Regions from separate parts of the Mesorhizobium sp. WSM4846 genome, predicted to be linked through region 3. Evidence: riboswitches for the same ligand, from Rfam matches in the RefSeq annotation. Region 3 holds a riboswitch; each other region holds the start of a gene.
What was found. A riboswitch is a leader RNA that binds a small molecule or an ion and turns the genes downstream of it on or off. The one in region 3 is predicted to bind cobalamin.

Region 1 (3,270 bases), on a different contig from region 3:
AGGTCGACGGACATCGGATGGCGCAGATCGCGCAAGGCGGCCAGCCGCATCGACGGCAGCCGATCCGCGTCCGCTTTCCATGCCGCCGCCAGCCCGGCCAGGTCGCTGTCGGTGAAGGACAGCGCCACGACATCCGCAGGCGTCTGCCTGAGATCGACAGGCTCGGCGAGATCGTCGAGCGAGGCGGATGTGGTGGTGAGGATGTGCATGGCGGCTCGTGCCTGAGGTCAGCCGGCGAGAATACGCTCGATGGCCGGGCGGTTCAGCCCTTTCAGGCCGATGACGACGAGGCGCGAGCGGCGGTCGTCGTCGGCGGTCCAGGCGCGGTCGTAGTAGTGGTTGACGCGCGGCCCGACAGCCTGCAGCAACAGCCGCATCGGCTTGCCGCCGACCTCGACGAAGCCTTTTACGCGCAGCACGTTTTCTTCCTCCGCCGCCGTGGCGACACGCAAAGCCAGCTCATCGGGATTGGCAATCGACGGAATGTCGATGACGAACGAGTCAAAATCGTCATGCTCGTGATCGAGCTCGTCATCGTGGTGGGTCTTGCGGTTCTCTATGTCGTCCTCGACGGCAAGGCCGAGGCCGAGCAGCACGGAGGGATCGACCTTGCCCTGCGAGGTCGGCACGATCTTCACCGCGCGGGCGGCGTGCTTGCCGATGATGGCATTGGCGCGGGCCGAACCGGCGGCGTCCATCAGGTCGCTTTTCGACAGTATGATCAGGTCAGCGCAGGCGAGTTGGTCCTCGAACACCTCCTCGACCGGATCGTCGTGGTCGAGCGTCTCGTCCTGCGCGCGCTGCGCCTGCAGGGCGTCCATGTCGTTGGCAACGCGGCCTTCGGCCAGCGCCAGTCCGTCGACCACGGCAATGACGCCGTCGACCGTCACCCGGCTCTTCACCGTCGGCCACTGGAAGGCCTGGACCAGCGGCTTGGGCAGCGCCAGCCCGGAGGTTTCGATCAGGATATGGTCGACCCTGGGCGTCAGCGACAGGATCTGGTCGAGCGCCGGGACGAAATCGTCGGCGACGGTGCAGCAGATGCAGCCATTGGCCAGTTCGACGATGTTTTCCTCAGGGCAGGTGTCAATGCCGCATCCCTTAAGAATCTCGCCATCGATGCCGATGTCGCCGAACTCGTTGACGATGATGGCCAGCCGCTTGCCGCCAGCGTTTTCGAGCAGATGGCGGATCAGCGTCGTCTTGCCGGCGCCGAGGAAGCCGGTGACGACGGTGCAGGGCACGCGCAAGACGGAAGTGGTCATATCTGGTCCTTCAAAAGGTCGAGGGGAGGGATGCGAGCGACGAGGCCGCGCTTCAGGCAATCGGGCCGGCCGCGCCATGGAATGAGACCGTCGGTCGAGGTGGCGAAGAGTTTTGCGCCGGTGATGAGATCGGCGCCGCTGGTCGCGCTCAGGTCGCCAAAGACATAGCTCCAGCAGCCGTCGCGCAGGATAGCGGCGCTGAGGCGGCGCTTGCAGTTGCCGAGGCATTCGACGCTGCGGATACGGATGTTTTCGCCAGAGGCGGCGCGGCGCGTGTCTTCGGCCAACAATTCGCCGGCGCGAGGATGGCCGTCGGAGCCGGTCTCGTCACGGCAGGAGGCGCAGACGATCACGGTGACGTCGGCCAGAGCATCATCATCGCCGGACAATACGCCCGCTGTCTCAGCCGAAAAACTGCTGTCGCGTTCCAAATTAGGCTCCTTGCCCGGAAAACCCGCCAGGCGATCGGATTTTTATGTCCTAGACGGCAGGTCTCCTGGCTCGCGGGTCATCGCCCTGGTGCCGCCTTCCCGGGATTTTCCCAGTGGTTATCGGCCTTGGCTCGTCGCTTACAGTTGCGGGGACAGCCGCGGATTTGAAATCGAGATTTCGCACCGCATTCCCTCTTGGCTCCTCCCTTTGCCGAGAAGGAGACCGTCTGAACCGGATTTAGGCTTGTGGAGGCAGTCGTGTCAACGCACGTCTACGACGCCGCAATGTCGGCGAGAGCCGAACCCAGATCCCCCGCAGGCGTCACCTCGATGCGTTCGAGCCCGAGCCAGCCCTGCATCAGCTGCAATTCCTCAAAAAGTTCGGCGGCGGTTTGCGGCGGCGCGCCGGGTTCGGCATAGGCGGCATGGACGCGCAGCACGCCGGCCGGGCGGTCAGCCTTAAGGTCGATGCGCGCCACGATCCTTTCGCCGAGCAGGAACGGCAGCACATAATAGCCGTATTGGCGCTTTTCAGCAGGGGTGTAGATCTCGATGCGATAGCGGAAGTCGAACAGTCTTTCCGTACGCGTCCGTTCGAAGACAACCGGATCGAACGGAGCGAGCAAGGCGCGCGCCTCGATCTTGCGCGGAAAACGAGCGTCCTTGTGAAGATAGGCCGGCTTGCTCCAGCCTTCGACGGTCACCGGCAAGAGGTCGCCGGCGTCGACCAGTTCCTCGATGCGGCCTTTGATATCAGCGGGAGAGAGGCGGAAATAGTCGCGCAGGTCGCCTGCTGTGGCGACGCCGTGGGCGCGGGCGGAAATGCGCAGCAATTCGCGGTGCGCATCCTCAGGCGATGGCACTGGCAGGGCAAGTATCGCCGGCGGCAGCACGCGCTGCGGCAGATCATAAAGCCGCTCGAAGCCACGACGCGACGCGGTGGTAATACGGCCGGCCCAGAACAGCCATTCGAAAGCGTGCTTGGCGTCGCTCCAGCCCCACCAGCCGCCTGAGCCTTTCTGGCCTTCCAGGGCGGAAGCGGCGATCGGGCCGCGTTCGACGACCTCGCGAAAGATGTCTTCAATGTAGGCGGCGCGCTCTCGGCCCCACTTGGCCAGCCCATTATACATTTCCTCGCCACGTTCGGCCCGCTCCATGCGCCAGCGCATCAGCGGATAGGTTTCGACCGGCAGAAAGGAGGCTTCGTGCGCCCAATATTCGAAGACTTTGCGCTTGCGCGTCACCGCGGCGTTGTCGAGCAGGGCGAGCGGGTAGGGGCCAAGCCGCGAATAGAGCGGCATATAATGGGCACGCACCACCGCGCTGACGGAATCGATCTGCAGCAGACCGGTCCGGGCAAGCACACGGGCCAGATGGCGGCGATCGGGCGTGCCGTTAGGGCGAGGATCGGCAAACCCCTGTGCGGCAAGCGCGATGCGCCGGGCCATGGCGAGCGAGATTTTTTCCTTCATGCAGACGGCACTCTGTCGGGTTCGACCAAAGGTGGGAGCGATGATTCCGCACCATGCTAGCAGGGTTTTGGCGGCATCTATGTCAGGAGAGAAAAGTGGAGT
Region 2 (3,270 bases), on a different contig from region 3:
TCAATCATGAACCCGAGCGTCAGGCCCGGCATGCGGCTGCCGAGCAGCTCGAGCTCCTTGCGGAAGATGATCTCCTCGGGCTTTCGCGCGCAGTTGACGAAGCCGACATCTGTCCATGGCGCGCAATCGTTCAGCCAGCGCAGCATCGACATCATCGGCGTCACGCCGGAGCCGGCCGAAATGAACAGATACTTGGCCGCTGGATGGCTGTGCAGCGAAAAGTCGCCCGCCGGCCCATAGGCCTTCACGTGAACGCCGGGTTTCAGATTGTCGAACATCCAGCGGGTGCCGAGGCTGCCGGCCTGCGCCTTCACCGTCACCGCGATCGAGAACGGCCGCGACGGCGAGGACGACAGCGTATAGGTCCGCATCAGCGGGCCCTCGGTGGTCGGCAGTTCCAGCGTCACGAACTGCCCCGGTCTGTAGCGGAACCAGGTCTGGTTGTCAGAGCGGAAGGTGAAGGTCTTCACCTCAGGCGCCTCGTCGCTGACGCTGATGACTTCCAGCACTTGGAGCCTGTCGTTCCAGGGCGCCATCTCGTCGAGATGGCGGTAGAGGCCAAGGTCCGTCATCGCATTCATCCCCTTGATCTCGTTCAGGCGACGCTGCGCAGCGCCGGCCGCCCGACCTCGGCAAGGCGCGGCCCGATGAAGGAGGCGTACCATTCGACGAACTGGATGACGCCGCCCTCATGCAGTTCCGAATAGGGGCCGGGCTCATAGGCCGGCGACAGGATGCCGAAGGCGTTTTCCTCGACGATGCGACGGTCCTGATCGTTGGTCTCGGTCCAGACATGGGTGAGTTCGGCGAGGTCGTAATCGACGCCTTCGACCGCGTCCTTATGGACAAGCCATTTGGTGGTGACGGCCGTTTCCGTGGCACTGATCGGCAGCACGCGGAAGGTGACGGCATGATCGCCGAGGATATGGTTCCAGGTCGTCGGATAGTGATAGAGCAGCAGCGAGCCGATACGGTCGGTCGAAACGCTGTCGGAAAGGTTCTTCTTCACCGCGCGTCTTCCCGTCATCGTGTAGCTGACGGCGTCGCGCAGCAGCGGCGCGCGGGTGGCGCGATACTGCCCGGCCGGATCGATGCGGAACTTGCTCGGCAGGCCTGCCGCCTCGCATTTCGCCCAGTGCGCGAGCATCTCCGGATCGCTGTCGGCGCCCTGCACCCCGGTCACCGTCGGCGCTTCCGGGAATGTCTTGCAGAGTTCCGGATGGTTGCCGGCGCAATGATAGCACTCGCGGTTGTTCTCCCAGACGAGCTTCCAGTTGCCCTTCTCGACGATGGTCGATTCGAAGGCGACTTTTGCCTCGCGCATCCGGTGCGGCAGGAGGTAAGGCTCGATCATGGCTCGCATCGGCGCGAAGTCGACCGGCTCGTTGGCCAGGCAGATGAAGATGTAGCCGCCAACGCTTTCGCAAGCCACCGGCTTCAGGCTGAACTGGCTCTTGTCGAAGCCGTCTGCCATCTGGCGAGCAAACAACAGCCGGCCGTCCAACTCGTAGGTCCACTGGTGATAGGGGCAGACCAGCTTCGCCGCAGTGCCCTTGTCGGCATTGCAGACACGGCTGCCGCGATGCCGGCAGGAATTGTGGAAGGCATTGACCTTGCCTTGCTGGTCGCGGACCAGCACGACCGGATAGTCGCCGATCTGGGCGGTGATATAGCTGCCAGCTTTCGGCAACTCGCAATCGTGGCCGATGAACAGCCAGTCGCGATACCAGATCAGCTCCATGTCGAGCTTGAAGAAATCTGGATCGGTGTAGAAGGGCTGCTCGAGCGAATAGCCTTGCCTGCGGCCGTGCAAGAGCCTCAGCATGTCGTTGCGCGCGTCCATGTCCTGTCCTCGTGTAAGGACTGAACTGGTGGTGATGGAGGGAGGATCGGCCGCAGACCGGCGACAGGGCCGACATGCATCATCCACCTCTTGACCGCCCACCGCGATCAGTCGAGTCTAAAAATCTCGGGCTGGTTTCCGGGCTCTGGAGTGTCCTTGCGGACTCATCGCGACACCTTCCCAGGCTTGTGGCCCAGTGGTCTCCCGTTGCGACTTGAACTCCACCACCGTTGCGGGGGCAGCACCGGGTTCTGACCGGCTTCCCAATTCTCCGCTTCGTCGTCACCAAGCGGCACCTGAGATGGCGTGATCTAATCATGCCGGCCGGCTGACTGTCGGCATGAAAGCGACATCGTATCCATGCGGCGCGACACCGCCGGCGAAACCTGCAGGTTTATATCTGCAGGGCTGAAACCCCACTTTTCGGCGGCCACTGTCGGCTGCTGTGACATCGAATCTGACCCGCGGCGGAGATCAGGAAGGTTAACAGTTTACAAAAGTGACTGTTAGCCGCTTCTAAAATCGAACCGAACGGTTCGTTTCTGTTGACAATGCGTGCAGCACCCTGTGAACGCAGATCCGCCAATCCGTCAAATCATGAACGGGTAATTTTGAATAAGATATTGAAAACAAACCATAAAACCATGGTAGCAGATGCCTCTGGTACAATTTCAAGGTGTAGATTCTTGGTCCACACGGAACAACTTCGTGATTGGAATCCGCCGAATGGCCTTCCCACATCGGGGCTGTCCGAATGACGCGCATCCTCCCAAGACACGCCGCTAGGCGGACGGAAGACTAAGATACTGGAGTATTAAAATGAAAAAGATCGCTCTTGCTGCCGTCGCCGCTCTGGCCATCACCGGCAGCGCCTTTGCCGGCAGCGACCATTATGGGTCCAACGCCGCCAACCAGCCGACTGCTGCGATCGACAGCTCGTATACGGCCTCTGTCCAGACGCCGGCTCACGCTGAAAAGCAGCCCGTCGGCCAGGGCGCCGATCGCAACCTTTTCGGCAACAATTAACAGCTGGTCCAAAACAGCAAAGTGGCGGTCCGCCGCTCGGGATCTGAGGAACTCAGGAGTATTTGAAATGAAGAAGCTCATTCTTGCCACCGCAGCCATTGTGGCCGTCTCCAGCGGCGCTTTTGCCCGCAGCGACAACTTTGGATCGAACGGTGCCAACCAACCGGCCGCCGCGGTCGACAGCAACTCGTACACGGCTTCGATTCGGAATTCGGCTTCGGCGCAGAATCCGGTTCCGGCTGACGAGAAACCCGTCAACGGCAGCGACCGTAACCTGTTCGGCAACAACTAACAGTTCGTTCCAACAGCGGCGGCGGCATTTGCCCGCCGCGCTGGTGGAACCAAGAAAATCCAGGAGTTTTGAAAATGAAGCAGATCGTTCTTACCGCCGCCGCGCTTTT
Region 3 (3,270 bases):
AAACTGTAACCCATGTATCCGGTTCAAAGTGTTACCCATCCATCAACTGGACAAGATAAGGCGGAGCGCCGCGACACTAGTCTCCAACACAAGTTGAAAACTGGGCCATTCTCACCCTTTGACCGGTATCCAGATTTCCAGCCCGCCATTGCCGCTGCGCGGATCGAATTCGGGACCGTAGCGCTCGAATTCGGGCGCGTCGGCAATCTTGTGCCCGGAGGCCGGCAGCCATTTGTTCCAGATCGTGTTGACCGTGCGGCGGATGGTCGAGATGTGGTCACGATGGGCGAACACGGCGTATTCCTGCTCCGGCACGCGTACGCGCGAAAACTCCTTCGGCAGGTCCGAAAAATCGGACACCTCGACGCCGGCGATATAGTCGAAATTGCCTGCATCGTCGCCGTTGACGCAGACGCCATAGGCGACGTCGCCGACCTCGCCTGGAATGTTGCCGATATAGGGGCCGAACCGCTGCCACTGCATCGGGATGCCGGCGCTGGTTTCGCAGCTGTAGCGCTCGCCGAGACCGGCGATGAGGAACGGCCGGCTGGTTTCGAAACGCGGCGGCTCGAGATTGGTGAGGAAGGACTGGTCCATCAGAATCGGCTCCACGAGATCGAGGTTTTTGAGTGAGCCTTGCGCGCGCACCAGTTCCGGCGTGGTGCCGAACTGGTCGCGGAAGGCGCGGGTGAAAGCCTCATGCGAGGCATAGCCGGCGTCGAGCGCGACCGAGAGAATGTCCGGTGCGCCGGCGGCGAGCCTGCGCGCCGCCTCGGTCAGGCGGCGAGAACGCAGGTAGCCCATCACCGAACGGCCGGTCGCCGCACCGAAAGCCCGCGTCACGTGAAAGCGCGACACGCCGCTGCTGTTGGCGACATCGTCGAGCGAGATGGCTTCCGGCAGATGGCTTTCGACGAACCACAGCGCTTTCTCGGTCGGGTTCATATGGCTCCTTGCTGTGGGACTGCGCATTGGCCAGGTCATGGTATCGCTTCCTGGTGGAGGCAGTTTGATCGAAATTGCGCACCGCGCAATGCGACGGTGGTCGGCAAGTCGAAGGCGTTGGGCGAAGGGCTTGACGGGAGCAGGCGTTGTCTTTTAAGTAGTAACGTTATTACATTACGAGATTCGGTATGCTCGTTCTGACAAGACCATTGCTCGCGGGGCACTCCGAACCCCGGAAACTTATTGCGCTGGGATTGGCGGAAAACTAGGGTGGCTGACTGATGGTCCCCAAGCCGAAAGGCGAGGGTGAAAAGGGAACACGGTGAGATCTTCGGATCGAGGCCGTGGCTGCCCCCGCAACTGTAAGCGGCGAGCAAAATCCGAAAATGCCACTGGCCGGCAAGGCTGGGAAGGCAGGATGGCGTAAGGACCCGCGAGCCAGGAGACCTGCCATCGCACGAGTTGACCGGACGGGGTGTGCCGGGAGGAGACGTGGACATCGGTCTTGTCGGCCGGTCCAGCTTCCTTCCGTCGCCATTGAGAAAGTGACGGTAAGTTGGACGCCTGCCAGCCTCTTCTTGAAGCGCGTGAACTGAGCGCCACGGCGAATGGCCAGCGCCTGGTCAGTGCGGTCAGCCTTTCGGTCGCGGCGGGAGACCGCCTCGCTATCATCGGTCCCAACGGCGCCGGCAAGACGACGCTGCTGCGCATGCTATGCGGCACGCTGCGTCCGAGCGCGGGAGATGTGAGATTTTCCGGACGCCGGCTGGAGACGTTTCCGGCCGCCGAGCGGGCGCTGCACATGGCAGTCGTCGGCCAGACCGATCAGCCCGATCCGCGGCTTGCCGTGATCGACTACGTCGGACTTGGGCGGGTCCCGCATGCCTGCTGGCGACGCAGGAGCGAGCAACGCGACGTCGTCGTCGAAGCGCTTCGCAGAACCGGCCTGCTGCCGCTGCTCGGCCGCACGATCGGCTCGGTGTCGGGTGGTGAGCGGCAACGCGCCCAGCTGGCGCGCGCCATCGCCCAGGAGCCAAAAATCCTGTTCCTCGATGAACCGACCAATCATCTCGATCCGCGCGCCCGCAGCGAACTTCTCGAACTCGTATCGCAGCTTGGCATGACCGTCGTGGCGGTGCTGCATGATCTGTCGCTGGTCACGCCATTTGCCACCAGGGTCGCGGTGATGAACGAGGCCCGCCTGCAGGCACTCGCCGGTCCGCGCGAGGCGCTGACCAAGCAGTTGATCCGCGAGATTTTCGGCGTCGACGTGCTTCGGCTGCGCCATCCGACCGAAGACCGCGAACTCACGGTGTTCGAAGTCCCGAACCGTGCCTCTTCTGATCTAACCAAGGAGCAACATCCGTGAAACGCCTCGCACTGTCTTTTGCCTCTCTGCTGCTTGCCCAGACAGCCTTCGCTTTCCCGGTAACAGTCGACAGCTGCGGCACGCCGCTGACGTTCGACGCCGCGCCAAAGCGTGCCGTCATCCAGGATATGAACATGGCCGAGATGGCCTTCGCGCTGGGGCTGCAACCGTCGATCGTCGGCCTGACCGGCATCACCGGATGGTACAAGGCCGGTCCGGAATTCAAGGCCAAGCAGGGCGCGATCCCGGAACTCGCGCCGAAATACCCGGCGCTCGAAAACCTGGTCGCGGTCGAGCCCGATTTCTTCTTCGCCGGCTGGTATTACGGCATGAAGCCGGGCGGCGAGGTAACGCCAGATACGCTGGCGCCGCACGGCGTCAAGACGCTGGTGCTGACGGAAAGCTGCGTCCATCTCGACAACAACCGCCCCGCCGCCTCGATGGACCTGCTCTACGGCGACATCGAAAAGCTGGGCAGGATTTTCGGCAAGCAAGCCAGGGCGGAAAAACTCGTTTCAGGCTGGAAAGCGCAACTCGCCGATATCACGGCAAAGGTCGGCGACCGCGAGCGGACGCGGGTGTTTCTCTACGACTCCGGCGAAGACAAACCCTTCACATCAGGCAAGTTCGCGATCCCCAGCGCCATGATCGCCGCTGCCGGCGGCGACAACATCATGGCCGACATGCAGACGAGCTGGGGCAACACGGACTGGGAAACGGTCGCTTCCCGCAATCCGCAGTTCCTGATCCTGCTCGACTACCAGGACGGCGGTGGTTACAGGAAACTGCTCGACTTCCTCAAAGTCCATCCGGCAATGAAGGAGACCGATGCGGTCAGGAACGAGCGCTTCGTCGCGCTGCGCTATGCCGAGCTGACGCCCGGACCTGCTAACATCGAGGCGATCGGCAAGATCGCCAGCGCGATGCACCCGGAAGCCTTCTGAGCTTGCGCCACA

Region 1: linked by a shared signal. The riboswitch ahead of AC0L15_RS14130 (DUF1636 family protein) and the one ahead of AC0L15_RS27860 (ABC transporter ATP-binding protein) in region 3 are both predicted to bind cobalamin.
Region 2: linked by a shared signal. The riboswitch ahead of AC0L15_RS04435 (aromatic ring-hydroxylating oxygenase subunit alpha) and the one ahead of AC0L15_RS27860 (ABC transporter ATP-binding protein) in region 3 are both predicted to bind cobalamin.

What each region holds. Positions count from the first base shown of each region.
Region 1 covers NZ_JBVVPZ010000014.1:1,481-4,750, forward strand. Annotated here, with positions in the region: partial or broken gene AC0L15_RS14120 (cobaltochelatase subunit CobN) at 1-209, opposite strand, end outside; gene cobW (cobalamin biosynthesis protein CobW) at 228-1,265, opposite strand; gene AC0L15_RS14130 (DUF1636 family protein) at 1,262-1,696, opposite strand; cobalamin riboswitch at 1,735-1,939, opposite strand; gene AC0L15_RS14135 (winged helix-turn-helix domain-containing protein) at 1,969-3,168, opposite strand.
Region 2 covers NZ_JBVVPZ010000003.1:99,016-102,285, reverse strand. Annotated here, with positions in the region: gene AC0L15_RS04440 (FAD-binding oxidoreductase) at 1-572, opposite strand, end outside; gene AC0L15_RS04435 (aromatic ring-hydroxylating oxygenase subunit alpha) at 596-1,843, opposite strand; cobalamin riboswitch at 1,956-2,158, opposite strand; gene AC0L15_RS04430 (DUF680 domain-containing protein) at 2,663-2,869, shown strand; gene AC0L15_RS04425 (DUF680 domain-containing protein) at 2,937-3,161, shown strand; gene AC0L15_RS04420 (DUF680 domain-containing protein) at 3,236-3,270, shown strand, end outside.
Region 3 covers NZ_JBVVPZ010000047.1:25-3,294, forward strand. Annotated here, with positions in the region: gene AC0L15_RS27855 (AraC family transcriptional regulator) at 112-945, opposite strand; cobalamin riboswitch at 1,211-1,414, shown strand; gene AC0L15_RS27860 (ABC transporter ATP-binding protein) at 1,502-2,314, shown strand; gene AC0L15_RS27865 (ABC transporter substrate-binding protein) at 2,311-3,258, shown strand.